2 regions of the Pseudarthrobacter sp. LT1 genome follow, and region 2 is predicted to be linked to the other one. Evidence: predicted binding sites of a transcription regulator. Region 2 holds the regulator's gene; the other holds the start of a gene.
What was found. The regulator LexA, encoded in region 2, represses DNA repair genes until DNA is damaged. The targets are predictions, from matches to a motif close to TCGAACANNTGTTCGA.

Region 1: the regulator LexA is predicted to act here: its motif matches at 8,766-8,781, upstream of VIK36_RS00930 (LexA family protein).

Annotation. Positions count from the first base shown of each region.
Region 1 is NZ_CP141830.1:185,687-197,018, reverse strand. It holds gene VIK36_RS00980 (class I SAM-dependent methyltransferase) at 1-187, opposite strand, end outside; gene VIK36_RS00975 (ATP-binding protein) at 395-2,038, shown strand; gene VIK36_RS00970 (putative bifunctional diguanylate cyclase/phosphodiesterase) at 2,059-3,609, shown strand; gene VIK36_RS00965 (EAL domain-containing protein) at 3,780-4,844, shown strand; gene VIK36_RS00960 (DUF6480 family protein) at 4,908-5,144, opposite strand; gene VIK36_RS00955 (hypothetical protein) at 5,279-5,638, shown strand; gene VIK36_RS00950 (glycerophosphodiester phosphodiesterase) at 5,660-6,499, opposite strand; gene VIK36_RS00945 (hypothetical protein) at 6,540-6,803, opposite strand; gene VIK36_RS00940 (HAD family hydrolase) at 6,927-7,745, opposite strand; gene VIK36_RS00935 (hypothetical protein) at 7,850-8,653, opposite strand; gene VIK36_RS00930 (LexA family protein) at 8,795-9,226, shown strand; gene VIK36_RS00925 (Y-family DNA polymerase) at 9,250-10,548, shown strand; gene VIK36_RS00920 (lmo0937 family membrane protein) at 10,656-10,802, opposite strand; gene VIK36_RS00915 (ABC transporter substrate-binding protein) at 11,102-11,332, shown strand, end outside.
Region 2 is NZ_CP141830.1:1,667,975-1,679,306, forward strand. It holds gene VIK36_RS07850 (class I SAM-dependent methyltransferase) at 1-298, opposite strand, end outside; gene hflX (GTPase HflX) at 736-2,313, shown strand; gene VIK36_RS07860 (ATP-dependent DNA helicase) at 2,306-4,363, shown strand; gene lexA (transcriptional repressor LexA) at 4,412-5,146, opposite strand; gene VIK36_RS07870 (LysM peptidoglycan-binding domain-containing protein) at 5,501-5,851, shown strand; gene VIK36_RS07875 (histidinol-phosphate transaminase) at 6,007-7,125, shown strand; gene hisB (imidazoleglycerol-phosphate dehydratase HisB) at 7,187-7,813, shown strand; gene hisH (imidazole glycerol phosphate synthase subunit HisH) at 7,810-8,571, shown strand; gene VIK36_RS07890 (hypothetical protein) at 8,572-8,730, shown strand; gene priA (bifunctional 1-(5-phosphoribosyl)-5-((5-phosphoribosylamino)methylideneamino)imidazole-4-carboxamide isomerase/phosphoribosylanthranilate isomerase PriA) at 8,815-9,561, shown strand; gene VIK36_RS07900 (SseB family protein) at 9,583-10,467, shown strand; gene VIK36_RS07905 (MFS transporter) at 10,525-11,332, shown strand, end outside.

The DNA.
Region 1 (11,332 bases), 1.5 Mb from region 2:
CGGGAAGCGCGGGGTCCAGGTAGCGCAGGAGGCTGTCCTTGTAGCCCAGGAACTCATGGTCGCTGCCCGAATCCCACAGGACCTCCCCGCCGGGGCCCGTGGCCGTGATTCGTGCCCAGTAGGTGTCCCACGCCTGGTGCCGGTCTTTCGGCGCGCCCCGCGACAACCTGACGAGCTTGGGAATCATCAGGTACTTCTGCAGGACGGACCGCGGCGACTTCGTTGGGGAGGACACGGCTCAAATATATGTTCCGTCCCTGCCAACCGGCGCAGCTTCGGCCACATTACGGCGTGCCCTGCCCACGGGGCGCGAATAAGGGGTGGGCGCGGGCGCTCTGGACCCCTGTGGCCGCCGTCCCCCTAGAATGTACTCAACTGGGAGGAAGGGAACACTGTGACGGCTGTGCCGAGTGGCGTGCGCCTGACCCGCACCGCCGTCGTCGCTGATCCCGACGCCGGCCGGCTGGCCCGTAACGCCCAGGCACTGCGGGACGCGGGGTACGGCGTCCGGGAAGCGGCGGACGCCGCCAGCCTCGCCGCGTTGCTGAACGCAGGCCAGCCTTCCATCGTCGTCGCCGACGCGCTTCTGTCCCCTGCCCAGTCCGCGGCCCCCGTCCTCGTGATGGTGGACCTGGACAATCCGCAGGAGGTGGCCGCGGCCAACCCGGCCGGCGTCCACGACTGCATCACCAAGCCGCCGGAGCCCAAAGAACTGGTCCACCGCGCATCCGTCCTCATCGAGCAGGTGTCCCGGCGCCGCGCCGCCCGGCAGGAGGCCGAGGGACTCCGTGAGCAGCTGCGCGAGGTCTCAGCCGCGGTACGCGCCACCAACGATCCCCAGGAGATCGCCAACCACGTGGTCTCTGGTTTCGGCCGGACCTTCAAGGCCGACCACGTGGTGCTGGCCACCTTCGAGGACCACCGCGTCCCGGTGATCATGGCGACCTGGCACCGGCAGGGGCTGGCGGAACTGCCCAAGGACGACCTTCCCGGCGAGGACGAGGCCCGCGCCACGGCCGATGCGCTTTGGGCCGGGACAGAGACGCTCTCGTCGGACGGAAATGAAACCGAGCCCAGGGCCGACGAAAAGCCGGCCAGGGCCGTGGCGGGGGCGGCTTCCACGCTGGCGGTGCCCATCGGCGAAGGCAACTCCTCCCTGGGCATCATCTGGATCGCCATGATGGACCGGCCACGGACGTGGTCCAGCGCCGAACTGGGCCTGATCCAGCACGTGGCCGGCAACGCGGCCTACGGACTCATCCAGAGCCACCTGATCAGCAGCCAGCAGCAGGTGGTCAAGCAGCTGCGCGAACTCGACAAGGCAAAGACGGACTTCCTGGCCACGGTGAACCACGAGCTGCGCACGCCGCTGACCTCGATCATGGCGTACCTGGACATGATCCAGGAGAGCACCGAGCACCCGGTGTCCAAGGAGGTCCACCAGATGCTGGACATCGTGGTCCGCAACACCGAACGGCTCCGGACCCTCATCGAGGACATGCTCAGCGTCTCCCGGGGCGGGCTGGACAACGCGGACATGCAGCTCGCACCGGTGCGCCTGGGACGCACCCTGGATTTGGTTGCCGCGGCGCTGCGCCCGCTGGCCACCCTGCAGAACGTCACCATCGATGTGGACCCGGTTCCGGAGGATCCGGAGATCCTGGCCGATGAGGTGCAGCTGCAGCAGGTCTTCACCAACCTCGTGTCCAACGCCATCAAGTTCACCCCCAGCGGCGGCCGGATCGAGGTGGGCAGCGAATCCCACGCCGCGGCGGACGGGTCCAAGTGGGCCACCGTGCGCATCGCCGATACCGGCATCGGCATCTCGGACGACGAAATCAACCATGTGTTCACCAGGTTCTACCGGGCCTCGAACGCGATGAACGGCGCCATCCCCGGCACAGGGCTGGGCCTTGCCATCTCCAAGGACATTGTGGACCGCCACGGCGGCCGGATCGATGTCGCTTCCACCCTGGGCACCGGGACCACCGTCACCGTCAGCCTTCCCCTCGGCACTGACCGCGTCCAGGCCAACTAGGCGCCGAAGGAGGACTGGCCATGTTTGCCAACGACGATCCCCGGCTCTCCCAGCTCCTGGAAGGCATTGTCCGGCTTGCCTCCGGCGACCTCACCTCCCGGATAGAAGTCTCACCGGCCCGGGACGAGCTCGATGCGATCATCATGGGCACCAATCTGCTGGCCGAAGACCTGCAGGTCATCTACGAGGAACTCGAGCAGCGGGTGCAGGTCCGGACCCAGCTCCTTCACGAGGCCCACCTTGAGATGCAGAAGATGGCCATGCAGGACCCGCTGACCGGGCTGGCCAACCGGTCGGCGCTGCTCGAAGCCCTTCGCGCCGCACTGGAGGCCCGTGCCGCGGCGGACGGCGGGGGGTCCGAAGAGGGGCCGGCCATCCTGTTGATGGACCTTGACGCATTCAAATCCATCAACGACAGCCTGGGGCACACGGCCGGGGACCAGGTCCTGGTGACCGTGGGTGAAAGGCTCCGTACCGCGGTGCGCGCCTCCGACGTCGTAGCCCGCCTGGGCGGGGATGAATTCGCCATCGTCATGCCCTCCGCATCGGCGGACCAGGCGGCGATCGTGGCACACCGCATCCTGGCCTCCCTCAACGAACCCATTGAACTTCCCGGCCGCAGCGTGCGCTGTGGTGCCAGCATCGGACTCAGCGTGGGCAGCGCGGGCCAGAGCCCTGAGGACATGCTGATGGAGGCCGACGTCGCCATGTATGCCTCGAAGGCCGAGGGGCAGAACAAGCTGCACCGGTTCGAGCCCGCTCTGCTGCTGGTGCGCCGGCTCCGCAGCCAGCTGGTGGATGACCTGCGGGCCGCCATCAAGGGTGATGCGCTTACGCTGTACTACCAGCCGGTGGTGGAACTTGGAACGGGGCGGATCGAAGGCGTGGAGGCACTGGTCCGGTGGAACCACCCGACCCGCGGATTTATCATGCCTGACGAGTTCATTCCCCTTGCCGAAGAGGCGGGCCTGATCTCCGAACTTGGACTCTGGGTCCTTAGGACCGCGGTGAAGCAGCTGCGGGCCTGGATTGATGCCGCCCTGGTGGATAGCAGGTTCTCCGTGCGCATCAACATCTCCGCCACGGACCTGCAGAGCCTGCAGTTCATCGAGGACGTGCGCAACACCCTGCAGGAGACCGGCGTCAGGCCTGAACAGGTTGTCCTGGAGTTGACGGAAGTGGCAATCGTCAAAGGCAACGAGCTGGACCGGTACTCGCTGGGCGGGCTCCGCGGCCTGGGTGTGGGCATCGAGATCGATGACTTCGGCACCGGCTACTCGTCCATCAGCTACCTCCGCCGGCTGCCGGTGGACCGGGTCAAGGTGGACCGGTCACTGATCACCGGGCTGGAGAGCGATCCCAGCCAGCCCGCGCTGGTGGCGGCAGTCCTGCAACTGGTGCGGGCATGCGGGCTGGAAGCGGTGTGGGAGGGCGTCGAAACGGCGGAACAGGCAGAAATCCTCCGCGGCCTGGGTTGCCGCAGCGCCCAGGGCTACTACTTCAGCCGGCCCATTCCCCCGGACCAGATTCCGGAACTGCTGGCTGACCAGCAGGAAAGCGCTAACCAGTAACGCAAAAACTACTGCACTTTCGTGGCCGCCGTTATACGATCAGCGTGCGGTGTCTGGTTTTTCGCCGCCTCGGAAATCAGGTTGGCAGCACCGTTCTTTTATAAGGCGTTTGGAAATTTGAACATTATGGGGCCATCGGGTCATTACTTCGTCAACTGGGGGCGTTGCTAATGTCGGTTCGGGTACAGGCATGGGGAATTATCGCCGCCGTGCTGGCGGATACGGATCCTGCGGGAACCGCCGTCCGGCAGCGGCTGAGCAACAGCCTCGATGAGAATCCAGGCGTGCCGGAACGGGCCCTGCTGGAGTATCTCCTCGAGACCCGGCGCAGCGACGCCAACGTGACGGAGACACTGGAAGCCGCCAGGGACATGCGACTCACGCCGCCCGCGCTTCCGCCGCAGTTTGCGGAGCAGTTGGATGCCATCCGCAGCGCTTCACGGATCAGCACCCTGCTTGAGAACCAAATGCTGATGACCGCGTTCCAGCCCATCTACGGACTGGAAGGAAGAACCGTGGTGGGCGCCGAAGCGCTCTCCCGGTTCGTCAGCGACGACGGCGCAGCCGCGGAGCTGTGGTTTGCGGAGGCCGCCGCGGTGGGCCTGGGCGCCAACCTCGAGTTTTCCGCTCTGGGTTCGGCGGCAGCAGCCGCGAAGGACCTGCCCGAAGACCTTTACGTTTCCCTCAACATTTCCCCCACGTCCTGCCTGGACCCGCGGCTGCCGGAGCTCTTCGACCACATTGAATTGCCCACCCACCGGGTGGTGCTCGAATTGACCCAGGACATTCCCGAAGAGGAATACCTGCAGTTCCTTTCCTCGATCAATCCGCTGCGGGAAAAGGGCCTGCGCATCGCCGTCGACGACACCCACACCGGCGCCGGCGCGCTGAGCCGCATGATCCACCTGCGGCCCGACTTCCTCAAGGTGGGCCGCAACGTGATCGGCGACGTCGACAAGGACGGCCTCCAGCGTGCGCTGGCTGCGTGCCTGGTGGACTTCACCGACCAAATCGGCATCACCCTGGTGGCCGAGGGCATCGAAACTGTGGGAGAGCTCAAGGTCCTCACCGAACTGGGCATCAGCGCCGGCCAAGGCTACCTGCTCGGCCGGCCGTCGGTGCGGCCCAAGGACTGGGCCAGCTGGAACACGCGCCTCGATATGGACGGCCTGGAGCGCCACCTGGCCGGCCCGGGGGAACTCCGCGCCACTGCCCGGGGAACAGAGTCTTCCTGAGGACCTGACGCAGGCAGCGGGGCGGCGGGCAGCATGCGCGCCGCCCCGCTGCACGTCCAGGCCCTATTCGGAGTGGCCCTGGTCCCTGCTCATCTGGTCCTCCGCGGGCGGCGTCTCTCCCGGCGGGACTCCCCCGCCCGGTTCCAGGCCGGTGACGTTGCCTTCCAGCGGATCCGGGTTCGGCGACCCGGCCGACTCCCGGCTGCGCTGCTCCGCGGGATGGGGCTGGGCGGCGCCCACCTCTTCCTTGCCCGGGCGGTCGGGGTTCGCGGGGTCATTTTCCGGATGGTAAGTGCTCATTGCCTTTCCTTCCTCTCCGGCTGCGGTTCGGTTCCCCAGCACTGGACTAATTGTAAGCATGCTGATAATTCTGGAGGAGTAGGGCCGGTACGCCGCTGGGGCGGCCGGCACGCAACGCCGGAAGGAGCAGTCACATGGGTATCGGCGACAGCATTGGCAAGGCAGCAGAAAACGCCATGGAGGACCTGGCCGGGACATCCAAGCCGACGGAGAAAACGGACGTGCCGGACCCGGCAGATCCCAACGACGACGTGGAGGTCCACTCGTCCCTGAGCGAAGGCTCAAACGCGATGGAGGCGGAGAAGCAGAAGGCGCCCGGCCTCAAGACCGGGGCTGCCCCGGCTCCGGTCTCCAACAGCCCGCTGGGCGGGGACGCCGACAGCGACAAGGTGCACAACGGCAGGGCGCCCGGGGACCGGGAGCAGAACGGCACAGCGGACGACGCCGGCCTGGCCGGGGACGCCACGGCGCCCACCGAAACAGACCGGGGCTAGGCAGCCTGGAACAGACCGGGGCTAGCCGGCCGGGCCGGGCGTCCGGTTGGCTTGCCCGGGCCTCTCCGGCCACTGGCCGCGGACGCGCAGCACGTCGCGGAGCAGGTCCGCCCGGTCCGTGACGATGCCGTCCACCCCCAGCTGGAGGAGCCGGTGCATCTCGCCGGCATCGTTGATGGTCCACACATGTACCACCAGGTCCAGGTCATGCGCCCGCCGGATGAAGCCGGGGGTGACTACAGGCACCCGCCCATAGCGGACGGGCACTTGCAGCGCATGCACGTCCCGGAGCACCCGGCGCATGACCCACCGGAACACCGGGCGTGGAAGCGCCGGCCCCAGCAAGGTGAAGAGGGCGTTCGAAGCCACTCCGGCGGACGAAGCCACAGGCCGGCTGAGCAGTTTCAGCACCGCGCGCCGCCGGCGGTCCGAAAAGCTGGTCACCAGGACGCGGTGGTGCACTTGGTGCCGCTCGATCGCGGCAGCGGTGCTGCGGACCGAACCCCAGTCCTTTATGTCGAGGTTCAGCCGCGCTTCGGGAAGCTGGGTGACCAGTTCGTCGAACGTGGGGATGGGCTCGCGGCCGTTGATCCGTGCCTTGGCCACGTCCGCGGCCGGAAGTTCCGCCACCCGGCCCCTGCCGTCGGTGACCCGGTCCAGCGTTTCGTCGTGGAAGAGCAGCAGCACGCCATCCGCCGTGGTGTGCACATCCGTTTCGAGGTAGCGGAAGCCGAGGTCGACGCCGGCGCGGAACGCGGCCATGGAGTTTTCCAGGCCCTCAGCCGAGAATCCGCGGTGCGCCATGGCGATGGGAAGCTGCCGCCCGGCGTCGTCAGGGTGCTCAAAGAAAGGCAGGCTCACACTGCGAGCCTACCGCCCCACCCGTGATTGAAACCCGCCGTCAGTCCAGGCAGGCGGTCTCTCCGCAGGGAAGGATGTCCACGCCGTCGCCGCAGTGCAGCAGGGTCCGCCCGCGGCCGGCGTCCAGGTGGACCCACACCGCGGTGTGGTCCGCCGTGACGGTGTCCACCACGCCGCCTGCCTCGAAACCGGGCGCGAACAGGACCCGGACCCGGTCACCCTGGCGCAGCTGTTTCCAGTGCGGAGCGGGCGTTGCTTTGCGCTGCGGCGCATCGGCCGCGTGCTGCCTGATGTTTCGTGCCATCATTGCCCCCTTCGAGCGGCGGGAGGGCGCCTGCCCTCCACGCTTCACGCTACGAAGTAAAGGTGAACACCAGGTGAGCGCAGCCTGTGAAAATGGGGTGCCGGGTCCGGGGCAGCCCGGGGGTCAGGAAAACTGGACGCCCAGGGCAGCGAGCCGGGCCTCCAAAACCTGGGCCACGCCGTCGTCGTCAAAATGCGGCGCCTGCTGCCCGGCCGCGCGGATGGCTTCCGGATGACCGCTGGCCATCGCGTACCCGTGACCGGCCCAGCGGAGCATCTCGATGTCGTTGGGCATGTCACCGAAGGCCACTACGTCTGCGGCGTCGATGCCCAGCGCGCCTGCGTATTCAGCAAGCGTGACGGCCTTGTTCACGCCGGGAAGCGACAGTTCCAGCATGGCAACGCCCGGGGAGGAGTGGGTGGTGGCGGCCAGGTGTTCGACGGCGGGCGCCACCTCCGCGAGGAAGTCGTCCGGGGTGCCGTCGCGGACAATGGCGAGGAACTTGACCACGGAGTCATCGTCCGTGAGGGTTTGCTTCAGCGGCGCCGGGGTGAATTCGGCGAGCAGTTCGCTGGACTCGTTTTCGATGAAGCCGGGTTCCAGGTGGAATCCGGTGAGCGTTTCCGCGGCGAACAGCGCAGCCGGGCGGAGAGTTTTGATGATGCGCCGGGCTTCCAGGACGGTCTCGATGGCCAGTGTGCGGGCGGAGACCAGGCGGTCCGCCTCGAGGTCCCAGACCACGGCACCATTGGAGCAGATCACGCGGCCGGTGTGGCCCAGCTGTTCCTCCAGCGGGTGCAGCCAGCGGGGCGGGCGGCCGGTCACAAACACCAGTTCGACGCCGGCATCCCGGCAGGCGTGGAAGGCACGGATGGTGCGGTCACTGATTTTTCCGTCGTGTCCGAGGATCGTTCCGTCAATATCGCTTGCTACCAACCGCATCCTGCAAGTCTACGTGGGCGGTTGGCTCCCGTGCGCCGATTCCACGGACAGGAGCCGTGCGTAAGCTCGGCGGCATCCCGTCCAGCTCCCTCGAGTTGGGCTACCTACGGTGCCGGGACGAGCCGGAAGGCATAGCGGCTCTTGACCCCGTTACTTGGGGCCATGGTGAGGTCTGCCCCCTTGGTCCGCAACTCCACCGGGGCCCTAAAGACGTCGCCGTTGCAAGGGACGCTCACCGGAGCCAAAACTTCTGCCCCCGCCGGGCTGGACACTGAAAACTCAACCTCAGGCGCTCCTTCACAGAGGAACCGCACCTCGTAGCTGCCCGGATCGGCTGATATTCCCTGGCCAATGGCGGAACTTGAGCCTGCGTATCCGCCCAACTCACCCGGCAGCCAGGGTTGCAGCTGTTGGGCTGCCCACTGCGACAAGTCCTCCAATTCCGAAGCGCGCGGATCAGTGTTCGGCTGGAGCAGCACACCGGCGGCGGCGGGCTTATCGACGGGCGCAACGGCGCTGACGGTGATCGGGCCGCCCGTGTGCCGGATGAACCGCTCCAGGACGGAGTCGCACGTGTAGGGAACTGTCAGCGGCGGTTTTTCGCCTTGAACAATGGACACCTTAACGCCATGAACGCCCGCACATGCGCCCTTGACCACGTAGTCACCGGGAGCGAGAACAATCGAGAGTTCCCCTGACGGTTCCTCGTCGGTCGGCAAGCCAGGTTCATCCGCAGACGCCTGGAGCAGGCGTGCCACCTGCCCGGCGTTTTCCTCGAACGATGGCTTTTGCCCGCTGCCGGGCTGGGCATGGGATCTGGTTACGGTGTCCGCTGGACCGGCGTACTCACATCCGGCCAGCGGAACGGCCAGCACACCTGCAACGAACCAACATCTTGCTGAACGCATCCGCATCGCTTCCCCCAGAGCTCGCTTCGACCCGAGTCTAGTCCCCGGCTCTGCAACTTATCAGTGCGTCAGAGAGTGCCCGTTGTCAGCCCTCGGGTCTACACTGAAACTATCGAACATATTTTCGAATAAAGGTGTGTTGTGGGCGTTATTGTCGGTCCCCGCGTGATAGATGCGGGCGCCTCGTTGTTCTCGGTGCTGATTTCGCCGGTGGCGGTGGCGGCAGGCTTTCCGTCGCCGGCACAGGACTACTTCGACGGCCGGATCGACCTGAACGCGCACCTGATCAAGGACATCACCAGCACCTTCGTGGTCCGGGTGACGGGGGATTCCATGGAGGGTGCCGGCATCAGCGACGGGGACGAACTGATCGTCAACCGTGCCCTCGAGCCCAGGGACGGGGCCGTGGTGATCGCCGTCCTGGACGGGGAACTGACGGTCAAGCGCTTGCGCATCACCCGCACTGGCGTGGTGCTGCAGGCGGAGAACCCCAAATACCCGGACATCCATGTGCCCGCACTGTCCGAGCTGACCATCTGGGGCGTTGCCACCAGGTGCCTGCACCATGTCTGAGCTGCCCGCGCCTGGGGAGCAGCATGGCTAAGCCAGTCCACATGCGGCAGATGCCGCAGATCGCGCACGTGGACGTCAACTGCTTCTACGCCTCCGCCGAGCGCGCCTTCGACCCCTCCCTGGAAGGGCGGCCGCTGGTGGTGCTGTCCAACAATGACGGCTGCGCCGTGACCCGCTCCCCGGAGGCGAAGGCACTGGGCATCGCCACCGGCGAACCGTGGTTCAAACTTGCGCCGCGGGCCAAGGAGTGGGGCCTGGTGGCAAAATCCAGCAACTATGAGCTGTACGGCGACATCAGTTCCCGCGTGATGGAACTGCTGGGCAGGTACTCGGCCTGGCTGGAGGTCTACAGCATCGACGAGGCATTCCTGGGCGTCAAGGGCGCCCCGGACGAGCTGCTGTCCCTTGGCCGGAGGATGAAAGAGGCAGTCCGGCGGCACGTGGGGGTTCCCGTGTGCGTTGGCATCGCCCCCACCAAAACCCTGGCAAAACTCTGCAATAAATGGGCCAAGAACAATCCCGCCTTTGGCGGAGTCTGCCTGTGGGAGTCCGTTCCGGCTGACGTGCGGGAGGGTTTGATGGCCCGGCTGCCTGTCGATGAGATCTGGGGCATTGCCGGACGGCTGACAAAGCGGCTCAATGTGCTGGGAATCTTCACTGTCCAGGACCTTGTCAGGGCGGATCCGGTAATGATCAGGGATAAGTTCTCGGTGGTGCTGATGCGCACGGTCCTGGAACTGCGGGGCACCCCCTGCATCCCGATGGAAGAAGAGCGTATCGGTCGCGACCAGCTGATCTTTTCCCGCTCTTTCGCCACTCCTGTGACCACCGCCGCCGGACTTCGGGAGGTGCTCAGCATCTACGGGCAGCAGGCGAGCGCCAGGCTCTCAAAGCACGGGCTGCAGGCAAAGGTCCTGACGGCGTTTGCTGCCACGTCCCCCTTCCGGGACCACGAACAGGCGTACCCATCGGTATGCGTCCCGCTGCCAATGCCTACGGCGGATCCGCTGCTGCTCACCAGGGCGGCGCACGCGCTGCTGCCCAGCATCCGGGACGGACTCAAATACGCCAAGGCGGGCCTGATGCTCACCGACCTGCGGCCCACGGGAAACCAGCCGCCCCTGGAGCCTTTCGAGAACCGGCATGAGGAACGCGGCATCGGGCCGCTGCTTGAGGATGTGAGCCGCCGCTTCGGGCGGGGCACCATCGGGCTGGGGCACGCGGGCATCAAGTCCGGGCTGGACTGGACCATGAAACGGGACATGCGCTCGCCCCGCTATACAACGCACTGGGACGAGCTTCCTTTGGTCAAGGCGGCGTGAGGGGTCTCGCCGCCCTGAGGGGTTCACGGCGGCGTGACGGTTCAAGGCGGCCTGGGCCGCCGGTTCCCGCCGCCGGACGCTGGGCCGGCGGCGGGGACGCGGGGTTGCTAGACGCGGGACCTGCCACGGACGAAGTGGAAGATCAGGACCACCACTGCGACAACCAACAGGATGTGGATCAGGCCGCCGCCAATGTTCGCGAGCAATCCGAGAAGCCAGAGAACGGCGATGATGATGGCAATCCAAAGCAACATGAGAGTCTCCTTGATTAGTTTTACAAAATCCCCATGCCGTGCACGTACCCACCAAGGCTGCACGCGAATCACGGCCCGCACCTGCTGATGGGCATTCAAGGCCGCCGTTGCGTCCCGGGTGCGAACAGCCCCCTCCGCCGGACCTCCGAACAGAGTCCCCGCACGACGATTTTTGACGCCGCACTACGCCGCGTTGAGCGTTCGCGTCGCCGCGTGAACGCCCGCTACGGGATTGATTGTGGGGCCGCCGGGCGCTCCGTAATCTCGTCTCAGCATCCGCCCCAGCAAAGGATTTCCCCATGGCAAACCAGCAGGACAAGAGTCCGGAAGACCAGCACGGCTCCACCCGCATCGTCGCCGGGCAGCCAGCCAAGCCCACACGCCCGGTTGGCCTGAAGATCGGAATCGCCGCAGCCGTCCTGGCCCTCATCGGTGGGGGCGCCGCCGTCGCGTCCGCCGTGAACAGCGGGACACCGGCAGCCTCGCAGGAGGCTGCCCAGTCAGGCAACCCCGCGGCCGAACTGAAGCTC
Region 2 (11,332 bases):
TGGTCAGGGTGATGCAGCGTTCGTTGACATCCACGGCGTAGACGTTTGATTCGGGGGCCAGCAGCGCCATAGTGAGCGCCACCGGACCCCAGCCGCACCCGATATCCAGGAGATTGCCCTTTGGATGCGGGGCCGGAACTTCGGCGAGGAGCACCGCGGTGCCCTTGTCGATTCCGTCGGGGCTGAAGATGCCCGTGGAGGTCTGGAGCCGTCGTGTCTGACCGGCCAATTCCACCGTCAAAGGCTTCCGGGTAAAGGGGCCGGCAGGGGACGTGCTGAAATAGTGTGCGGACTCCATAACTGGCCAGAGTAGTTCCCCCTGCAGCGTAATGGGAAACCGGCCTGAAGGCCCTCTGCTACGCTGGAAGGCATGTTCCTGATCTTCGAGTAGCCGGTACGGGCCATGCCCGTCCCGCAGCCTGTCCTCCAGCGACAGTCCGTCCCGCAGCGACGCAGGTTTCCATGCCTTCCGCTGGGGTGCACTGGCCAGACCCTTCCGTCTGAGCCGGCCGCCGGACAATACTCGAAAGTCAGCCTGCTGCTGCACTTCCTGCCATTCTCCGGCCTTTCCAGCCCTGCCGCCGTCCTGACGCGGCATTCGAGCCCCGGCATCGCAGCCGGCGGCGAAACAACTAGGAGAACTGCATGACCGCAGGCCGTCAGCCCAGCGCGAATACTTTCCAACTTCCACCCAATCAGCACTATTCTGGAACTGCCGAATCTTCAAAGGAGACCATGACCAGCCAGCCCAATACCGGTTCCGAACCAGCCTCCCAGGACATGAGTCCGCAGGAGATCCAGGCTGTCATCGACCGGATCCTCGCCAAGGACGGACCGGCCAGAAACGTCAGCACGCCCGGTGGTGAAGGCGGCAGTGGAAAAGCGGTGCTTGGCAAGGCGCAGGCCATTTCCCGCCTTGACGAAGAACACTCAACCTACGATGGCGACCAGCAGGACCTCGAGGAACGGCGCGCGCTGCGCCGGCGGGCAGGCCTGTCCACCGAACTCGAAGACGTCACCGAGGTCGAATACCGGCAGCTGCGCCTGGAACGCGTCGTCCTCGCCGGGCTCTGGTCCGAAGGAACGCTTGCCGACGCCGAAAACTCGCTGCGTGAGCTCGCGGCCCTCGCCGAGACCGCCGGTTCGGAGGTCCTCGACGGGTTGGTGCAGCGCCGCGACAAACCAGACCCCGGGACTTTCCTGGGGTCCGGCAAGGCCCAGGAGCTGAAGGACATCGTCATGTCCACCGGCGCGGACACCGTGGTGGTGGACGCCGAACTGGCACCTTCCCAGCGCCGCGGCCTTGAAGACATCGTCAAGGTCAAGGTCATCGACCGCACGGCCCTGATCCTGGACATCTTCGCCCAGCATGCCAAGAGCCGCGAGGGCAAAGCCCAAGTGGAACTGGCACAGCTGGAATACCTGCTTCCCCGCCTGCGCGGCTGGGGCGAGTCGATGTCCCGCCAGGCTGGTGGCCAGGTGGGCGGCGCTGCTGCCGGCATGGGCTCCCGTGGCCCCGGTGAGACCAAGATCGAACTGGACCGGCGCCGGATCCGTACCCGCATGGCAAAGCTGCGGCGCGAAATTGCCGCCATGAAGCCCGCTCGGGAGACCAAACGGGCCAACCGCCGTCGTAACGAAGTGCCCTCGGTGGCAATCGCCGGGTACACCAACGCCGGCAAATCCTCGCTGCTCAACCGGCTCACGGACGCAGGTGTCCTCGTGGAAAACGCGCTGTTCGCCACGCTGGATCCCACTGTCCGCAAGGCCGAAACCGCCGACGGCCTGGGGTACACCCTGGCCGACACCGTCGGATTCGTCCGGTCGCTGCCCACACAGTTGGTGGAAGCCTTCCGTTCCACCCTCGAAGAGGTCGCCGACTCGGACCTGATCCTGCACGTGGTGGACGTTTCGCATCCCGACCCCGAAGGGCAGATCGCAGCGGTCCGGAAAGTCTTCAGCGAAGTCGATGCCCGCAAGGTGCCCGAAATCATCGTCCTGAACAAGGCCGATGCAGCCGACCCCTTCGTGGTGGAGCGGCTGAAGCAGCGCGAGCCGCGGCACGTGGTGGTCTCCGCCCGGACGGGGGAGGGCATTCCGGAGCTGCTGAAGGCCATCAGTGAGTCCATTCCCCGGCCATCCGTCAAGATGGAGCTGCTCATTCCGTACGACCGCGGGGACCTGCTCAGCAAGCTCCACGAGTCCGACGCCGAAATCCTCAGCCTGGACCACGTTGAGGCAGGCACCAGGGCTGCCGTGATGGTCCGTGAGGGCCTCGCGTCTGAACTGGAACCATTCGTCGTCAATGACTGACCCTGCTGCCGGCGAAGCTGCGCAGACGGCGGGCGAGCAGTTCGTTATTGAACTGCTCGACCGCGCCGTCGCCGGCATGGGCGGACAAAGCCGCACCGGACAACACGAAATGGCCCGCCAGGTGGCCCGGGCCATCGAAACCGGCAACCACCTGTTGGTCCAGGCAGGCACCGGCACCGGCAAATCGCTCGCCTACCTGGTACCGCTTATCGCCCATGCCCTGGAAAGCAACAAGCCGGCCCTGGTGTCCACGGCCACGCTGGCACTCCAGACCCAGATTGTGGGCAGGGACCTGCCCAGGCTCCTGAAGAACATCACGCCGGCACTGGACCGGCCGGTCAAGGTTGCCTTGGTCAAGGGGCGGTCCAACTACGTTTGCCGCCACAAGCTTGAAGGCGGTTTCCCGTCAGAGGAACCATCGGAAGGGCAGCTCTTCTCCCTGGGAGAGGACACCAGCGTTCCACATTTCGCTGCTTCGGTGGGCGGACCATCGTCGCAGCTCGGCAAGGAAGTGGTACGGCTCCGCGAATGGGCCGAAAAGACAACCACCGGCGACAGGGACGAGCTCCTGCCCGGCGTGACCGACCGCGCCTGGCGCCAGGTTTCCGTGACGTCGATGGAATGCCTGGGGGCACAGAAATGCCCGATGGCCGCCGAATGCTTCAGCGAACTCGCCCGGCAAGACGCAGCCGAGGCCGATGTGGTGGTCACCAACCACGCCATGCTGGCCGTCAGCGCGTTCGAGGGACTTGCCGTCCTGCCCGAATACGACGTCGTGGTGGTGGACGAAGCGCACGAACTGCAGGACCGGGTCACTGGCGCCGTGTCCGGACAGTTGTCCGTGGCTATGGTCCACGCTGCCGCTTCGGGTGCCCGGAAACATACCGCCATCACCGTTGACGCCCTGAACGCCGCAGCTGCCAACCTGGAACTGGCCCTTGCCGGCGCACCGAACGGTCTGCTTCCCAACGGGCTGAACGATGACCAGCTCGACTGCGTGGACCAGTTGCGTGAAGCGTGCCGGGCCGCGTTGTCCGATTCCAAAGGGGACAGCAACACCACAGCCGACGGCGGGCGGCAGCTGGCGCGTTCCCGGCTGATGCTCATCCTGGAACTCTGCGAAAGGCTCATTGCTGCACGCGAGAACCGCGAAGTGGTGTGGTTCTCCCGCGCCAGCACCTTCGATCCCGGCCAGGGATACTCACAGCCCGATGACAGTGCGCCGGTGCTGATCAACATAGCCCCACTGTCCGTCGCCGGCAGGCTGCGGGAGGGACTCTTCGCACACCACACCGTCGTGCTGACCTCTGCCACCCTGGCCATCGGCTCCGCCTTTGAACCGGCGGCCGGGGGACTGGGCCTGGTAGGCGACGGGGCCCCCAGCTGGACGGGCGTGGATGTTGGCTCGCCCTTCGACTATCCCAAGCAGGGCATCCTCTACGTCGCCGGCCACCTGCCCAAGCCCGGCCGCGGCGTGTCACAGGAAGCGCTGTCAGAACTCGAAGCACTCATCAAGGCATCAGGCGGGGGCGCCCTGTGCCTGTTCTCCTCGCGGCGGGCCGCAGAAGAGGCCGCCGACGCCCTCCGGCCAAAGCTCAATATGACTGTTCTCTGCCAGGGCGAGTCGACCATGACCGCCTTGGTCAAGCAATTCGCCGACGAACCGGACACCTGCCTCTTCGGCACTATGTCCCTGTGGCAGGGCGTCGACGTTCCCGGAGGATCCTGCCGGCTGGTGGTAATAGACCGCATACCCTTCCCACGGCCGGACGATCCCCTGGTGACGGCGCGTTCGCGTGCCGTGGCGCAGGCAGGGGGAAACGGCTTCATGTCCGTTTCCGCCACCCACGCAGCCATCCGGCTCGCCCAGGGTGCCGGGCGCCTGATCAGGTCTACCGGGGACAAAGGCGTGGTGGCCGTCCTGGACTCACGGCTGGCCACCGAACGCTATGCAGGATTCCTGCGCGGTGCGCTGCCCCCGTTCTGGGCCACCACCGACCGCGCCAAGGCGCTGGCCGCGCTCAACCGGCTTGGTGCCGACGCTTCCTGACGGACTGCCGGACAACGCCTGCGCGGATGCCGCGCAGGCGTGCGCAGGCTAGAGGGAACGCAGGACCGAGACGACCTTGCCCATGATGGTGGCGTGGTCGCCCAGGATAGGTTCGTACTGCGTGTTCTGGGGGAGCAGCCACGTGTGGCCGTCGCGCTGGCGGAACGTCTTCACGGTCGCCTCGTCGTCCAGCAGGGCAGCAACAATGTCCCCATTGGCCGCGTCAGCCTGGCGCCTCACCACCACCCAGTCACCATCGCAAATGGCGGCGTCCACCATGGAGTCGCCAGCCACTTTGAGCATGAAAAGTTCGCCCTGGCCCACCAGCTGGCGGGGCAGCGGCATGACATCCTCCACGAGCTGTTCGGCGAGGATGGGCCCGCCGGCGGCAATCCGGCCCACCAAAGGAACCATGGCCGTATCCAGTGCGGTAGGCAGTTCGGTGACCGTGGCGCCCCCGCCCGCAGCCTGCGGCGCAGGAGACGCACCGGCGCCTTTGCCCCCGCCGTCCAGCGTGAGCGGCATCAGCACTTCCATGGCGCGCGGCCGCTTGGGGTCGCGGCGCAGGTAACCCAGCTTCTCCAACTGGGAAAGCTGGTGGGTCACGCTGGACAGGCTCGCAAGGCCGACGGTATCGCCGATCTCGCGCATGGAGGGCGGATACCCGTTCTCATTGACCGAGCGCTGGATGGTCTCGAGGATCTTTTTCTGCCGAGGGGTCAGGCCCTTGGCTGTCCTCTTGGATTGCGGGGCGGTCCTGCCCCCGGCGGCTGCTGCTGCCATATTCGCCAATGCCTTTCGCTTGCCGCCGGATCTTCCGTGTGCCGCTGTTCCACAGTGCCGCCGGAAGGACTCCCACTGTCATTGTCAGACCCTGCTGTTCAACTTCAGTGGTGGTTGTTCTGTGGTTTCAAAACTAGGCCAGCCACATTGCTTTTTCAAACATTTGTTCTAGCGAGTCTCGACATTGTTCGTTGATAGGTGCTAAAACTTAACAAGCAAAGTTCGAACATGTGTTCTAACCAGCAGGTGCGCCATTCGAATACGCGGCCGGGAGAAGTCCCGGCGCGATATGAACGGCAAGGCAGCAGCGGGCGGACACCCGGGCAGCACGGCAAGTCCAGGAGGGCTTAGTTCATGTCAGCTTTATCTCTTCACCAGGTTTCACCTTCGTCCGCGCCCCTGCGGCTGACCCGCCGGGGGAGGATTGTCCTGATCGGAGTTCCGCTCGTGCTCCTGGCTGTACTCCTGCTGTCGCTTTCGGGCCTCTTCCACTCCCCGGCCAAGGCGTCGGACTCGGCCGCCGACCTTGCGGTGACGCCCACCGTCACGGTGACCGTGCAGTCCGGCCAGTCGCTGTGGGCCATTGCGGGCGCCGTCGCTCCGGACCGGGACGCCCGGGACGTCGTGGCGGACATCGTCCAGCTCAACAACCTTGCCGCGGGCACCGTTCTTCCGGGCCAGCAGCTCTTCGTCCCCACCCACTGATTGTCCGCAGCCGCCGGATCTGCCGCCTCCGCCGGCTGCCAGGGCCCGCTGCCTGCGCTGGCGCCTCACGTGAAGCGGGCGGCCGCGGGACATGCCGAGGGCGAACAGGAACCGTCACATTTTCCGGTCGTTGCCGCGGCAACTAAACTGTTCAGGTGAACGACCAGCTAGAACGTCTGAACCGGCTTCCCCTCCGCAGCAACCTCCGCGGCCTGACCCCATACGGGGCGCCCCAACTGGACGTCCCCATCCTGCTGAACGTCAATGAAAACACCCATGGTGTTCCCGCGGACGTGCGCGCCGCCATCAGTGCCGCTGTGACGGAGGCCGCTGCGGGCCTGAACCGTTATCCGGACCGTGAGTTCACCGCGCTCCGGAAGGCCCTGGCCGAATACCTCGGGCATGGGCTCGATGAAACCAACCTGTGGGCCGCCAATGGTTCCAATGAAGTCCTCCAGCAGATCCTCCAGGCCTTTGGCGGTCCGGGCCGCACCGCACTCGGTTTCCCGCCCACGTACTCCATGTACCCCCTGCTGGCCAGCGGAACAGACACGCAGTACATCACCGGGGAACGCGCGGAGGGCTATGACCTCAGCGCGGAGTCGGCCGCCCGCCAGGTCAAGGAACTGCAGCCGAACATCGTGTTCCTCTGCTCGCCCAACAACCCCACCGGGACAGGACTTGGGCTGGACGTCGTGGAGGCCGTCTATGACGCCGGTGCAGACAGCCAGGCCATCGTCATCGTCGATGAGGCGTACCACGAGTTCGCGCATGACGGAACTCCCAGTGCCCTGACGCTCCTGCCCGGCCGTGAGCGGCTCATCGTGTCCCGCACCATGAGCAAGGCGTTCGCCCTGGCGGGTGCCCGGCTCGGCTACATGGCCGCTGCACCCGAGGTCACCGATGCCCTGCGGCTGGTCCGCCTGCCGTACCACCTGTCCGCCATCACCCAGGCCACCGCCCTGGCAGCGCTCGAACACCGGGAAGCGCTCATGGCCGACGTCGAAGACATCAAGAAGCAGCGGGACCGCATCGTGGCCGAACTGACCAGGATGGGCCTCAAGCCCGCCGCGTCGGACTCCAACTACGTGTTCTTTGGCGGCCTGGAAAATCCGCACCAGGTCTGGCAGGAACTGCTGGACGCGGGCGTGCTCATCAGGGACGTGGGCATCCCCGGCCACCTCCGGGTCACCGCAGGCACTGAGGCGGAAACCACAGCCTTCCTCACGTCCCTGGAACGCATCCTTGCCGGCCACGCCGCGCTTCACGCCTAGACTTGATACTGCGGCGCTGGTCGCCTTGAACCACTCCTTCTCGCACTAAGGATCCTTCACCATGAGTCCAACCGGATCGAATACGGCTGCTGCCCGGACCGCCCGCATGGAGCGTGCCACCAGCGAGTCCTCCGTACTCGTGGAGATCAACCTCGATGGAACGGGCGTATCGGACATCGATACCTCGGTGCCGTTCTACGACCACATGCTGACCGCCCTGTGCAAGCACTCGCTGATCGACATGACGGTCAAGGCCACCGGAGATACCCACATCGACGTCCACCACACCGTGGAGGACGTCGCCATCACCTTCGGCGAGGTCCTGCGGACTGCCCTGGGCAACAAGGCAGGAATCCGACGGTTCGGTGAGGCCACCGTGCCGCTGGATGAGGCCCTTGCCAATGCTGTGGTGGACGTGTCCGGCCGCCCGTACCTGGTGCACGGGGGTGAGCCGGCGGGCCAGGAATACCACCTGATCGGCGGCCACTTCACAGGGTCCCTGACCCGTCACGTTTTCGAGGCCATCACCCTGCACGCCGGCATCTGCCTGCACATGAACGTGATCGCCGGCCGGGACCCGCACCACATCGTCGAGGCACAGTTCAAGGCCTTTGCCCGTGCCCTGCGCGCCGCCGTTGAACCGGATCCGCGGGTTGAAGGCATCCCGTCCACCAAGGGTGCGCTGTGAGCGGGCAGGTCCTGAAGGACGGGGCAGTCATCGACCCGTCGGTGTCGCGCAGGCTGCCGTCGCCGGAAGGTAAGCCCACGGTCACGGTGCTGGACTACGGGTCCGGGAACGTCCGGTCGGCCGTGCGCGCCCTGGAACGTGCCGGCGCGGAAGTGATCCTGAGCTCGAAGCCGGAAGATGTGCTGAACGCGGACGGCCTGGTGGTGCCAGGCGTCGGCGCGTTCGAGACCGTGATGCGCGAACTCAAGGCCGTGGACGGCATCCGGCTCATCGGCCGGCGCGTGGCGGGCGGCCGCCCGGTCCTTGGTATCTGCGTGGGCCTGCAGGTCCTGTTCGAGGCCGGGGTTGAACACGGTACCGAAGCCCAGGGCATCGGCGAATGGCCCGGCAAGGTGGAGGCCCTCCCCGCCGAAGTTGTTCCGCACATGGGCTGGAACACCGTCAAGGTCCCCGAAGGCTCGAAACTCTTTGCCGGCGTCGAAAACGAACGGTTCTACTTCGTGCACTCCTACGGCGTGCAGGAATGGAACTTCGACGTCATCCAGCCCCGGATGGCGCCGCCCCTGGTTACCTGGTCCGAGCACGGCGGACCGTTCATCGCCGCCGTTGAAAACGGCCCGCTCTGCGCCACCCAGTTCCACCCCGAAAAGTCCGGCGATGCCGGCGCGCGGCTCCTGCGCAACTGGGTCGAAGGCCTGCGCAAGCCGGCCGCCGCTGACTCTGGCGCCCCGGCGGCCGACGCCGGCAGTGACGCCTAGATGTGGCCCGTACTCCTGACGGGCCTCGCCGGCCTGCTGATTGGCGGCGGCATCTCGTTCCGGCAGCAGCGCAAGCCCCTCTGGACCCAGGTGGCCTTTTATGTCCTGGCCGCCATGTCGCTGGTCGCCGCCTACCTGCTCACGCTGCCGGCCGGCTGATCCAGGGGCTCTGCGGCCCTGCCTGAACGCGCCGAATTCCAACCGCCTTTGCCCGAAACCGAAGAACCAACACCGAGGATGAGTATGACCACCGCACATGACCTGCCGGTACTTGAACTGCTGCCTGCCGTCGACGTCGTCAACGGCCAGGCCGTCCGGCTGGTCCAGGGCGAGGCGGGCAGCGAAACCAGCTACGGAACCCCCCTCGAAGCGGCACTGAACTGGCAGCAGCAGGGTGCCGAGTGGGTTCACCTGGTGGACCTTGACGCAGCGTTTGGGCGCGGCTCCAACGCCGACCTGCTCCGCGAGGTGGTGGGCCGGCTGGACATCAAGGTGGAGCTCTCGGGCGGACTCCGCGATGACGAGACGCTGGAAGCAGCCCTCGATTTGGGCGTCGCACGCGTCAACCTCGGGACCGCAGCACTCGAAAACCCGGAGTGGACTGCCCGGGCCATCGAGCGCTTCGGCGACAAGATCGCCGTCGGCCTCGACGTCCGGGGGACCACCCTGGCCGGCCGTGGCTGGACGAAGGAGGGTGGAGACCTGTGGGACGTGCTGGGCCGCCTCGAAGAGGCCGGCTGCGCCCGCTACGTGGTGACCGATGTGACCAAGGACGGCACCCTGCAGGGCCCGAACGTTGAACTCCTGCGCCAGATGGTGGAGAAGACCGGCAAGCCCGTGGTGGCCTCCGGCGGCATCTCCAGCCTGGACGACCTCAAGGTCCTCCGCTCGTTGGTTCCCCTGGGCGTCGAAGGCGCCATTGTGGGCAAGGCCCTCTACGCCGGAGCCTTCACGCTGCCCGAGGCCCTCGACGTCGCCGGCCGCCGCTAGGCGCGGGGAAGCAGCCCCGCCATGCCCAGCTCCGAAGAACCGGTAAGCCCTCCCGCCCGCCACCTGCCCGGACACATCGCGGCGGCGCTTGCCGGCGCCGGTGGTGCCACGGATTCCGCGGGACAACCATGGGCCGGCCGCAGCCTCGCCGGTGAGGACGCGAAGATCCATAACTTCGAGGACGACGACGGAACGGCCGACGCCGGCTACCTCGCCGCCATTGCCGCGCTCCGCGAGGGGCGGGGCGATGAGGCGGATGTCGTCGCGTCACTGGCCACGGTCCGGGTCTTCATTCCCATCGTGGCGCAGCTGGCTGAAGAGGCAGAAACAGAGCACGGGCTGCACGCCGACAAACAGGCGGACATGGCGCTGGTGACGCTGAAGGCTGCGGACGGACGGACTGCGCTGCCGGCCTTCACGTCGGCAGCCGCATTGTCCGCATGGCATCCCGAGGCCCGGCCGGTGGCCGTCTATGCCGCGCGGGCGGCGCTCTCGGCCGTCGCCGAAGGGGCAGAACTCCTGGTCCTGGATCCGGGTGCCGACGTGACGTTCGTGGTGCGCAGGCCCGGTGTCTGGGCCCTCGCCAAGCAGCATGGCTGGACCCCTTCCTACAGTGACCAGGAGCTGGCCGCCGAGATGGGCAACGTTGCCACCGGCTTCGCGGCTGTCCGCGGCATGGAGCTGCTGCCTGGCAGGGGAGTGGCCGCCAGGGCCGCCGACGGCTCTGTGGTTCCAGGCGGCGGTGCCGGGCCGGAGCTGCAAGTGGTGCTGTACCTTGAAGACGGCCTCGACGCTGCCGGTGTGCAGGGGCTCGTGGCCGGCCTGCAGTCGGAGTGGTCGCGGAATGTATTGTTTGGGGAGCGCGTCGACTCGCTGGAAATCAAACTGAGGCGCGCTCCCGATTAACCGCTGCAGGATGGGTGATCCCCGCCGGTACAGCGGAATACCCTGAAGGACCGCTTCGTGAATTTCGCTCTCTACCGGGAGTTGCTCGCCATCCGGCCGATTCGGCGGCTGCTGCTGGTGGGCATGGTTGCCCGCATCCCGCATTCAGCCGCAGGGGTCCTGCTGACCCTGCACATCGTCCTCACCCTGGGCCAGGGCTACGCCGCAGCCGGCGCTGCAGCGGCCGTCATGACCATCGGGATTGCCCTGGGGGCGCCGTGGCGGGGGAGGCGCGTGGATACCGTGGGGTTGCGGACCGCCCTCATCCCGTCGGTCATCTCAGAGACCGTGATCTGGTCCATCGTGCCCCATGTGTCGTACCAGTGGCTCCTGCCGCTGGTCTTCGTGGGCGGCCTGCTCACACTGCCCATCTTCAGCGTGGTGCGGCAATCCCTGGGTGTCCTGGCCGAGGGTGACCAGCGGCGCACGGCGTTCGCCCTGGATGCCATCACCACGGAATTCGTGTTCATGATCGGCCCGGCCGCCGGCGCCGTCGTAGCCATCAGCGGCCACACTATTGCAGGCCTGACAGTGGTGGGCGTGGCTACATCCCTCGCCGGGCTGTTCCTCATGTGGTTCAACCCGCCCACCCGCAGCCCGGACCAAACAGTCGAGTGCATGGAAGATGAACAGCACGCTGCGGAAGTCGCCGTCGTCTCCACGGCCCCGGCGCATGTCCAGGAAGCAGCCGCGGAGCTGGCCCCTGCCGGCGCGGCCACCAGCGCGGCACAAAGCGGCCTGCGGGGAAGACTGGCCGGCGGCTTCGCCTGGTTCACCGCCACGGTCGCGGCACTCTTCGCCGTTGCCGCCGGCGCGGGCATGGTCC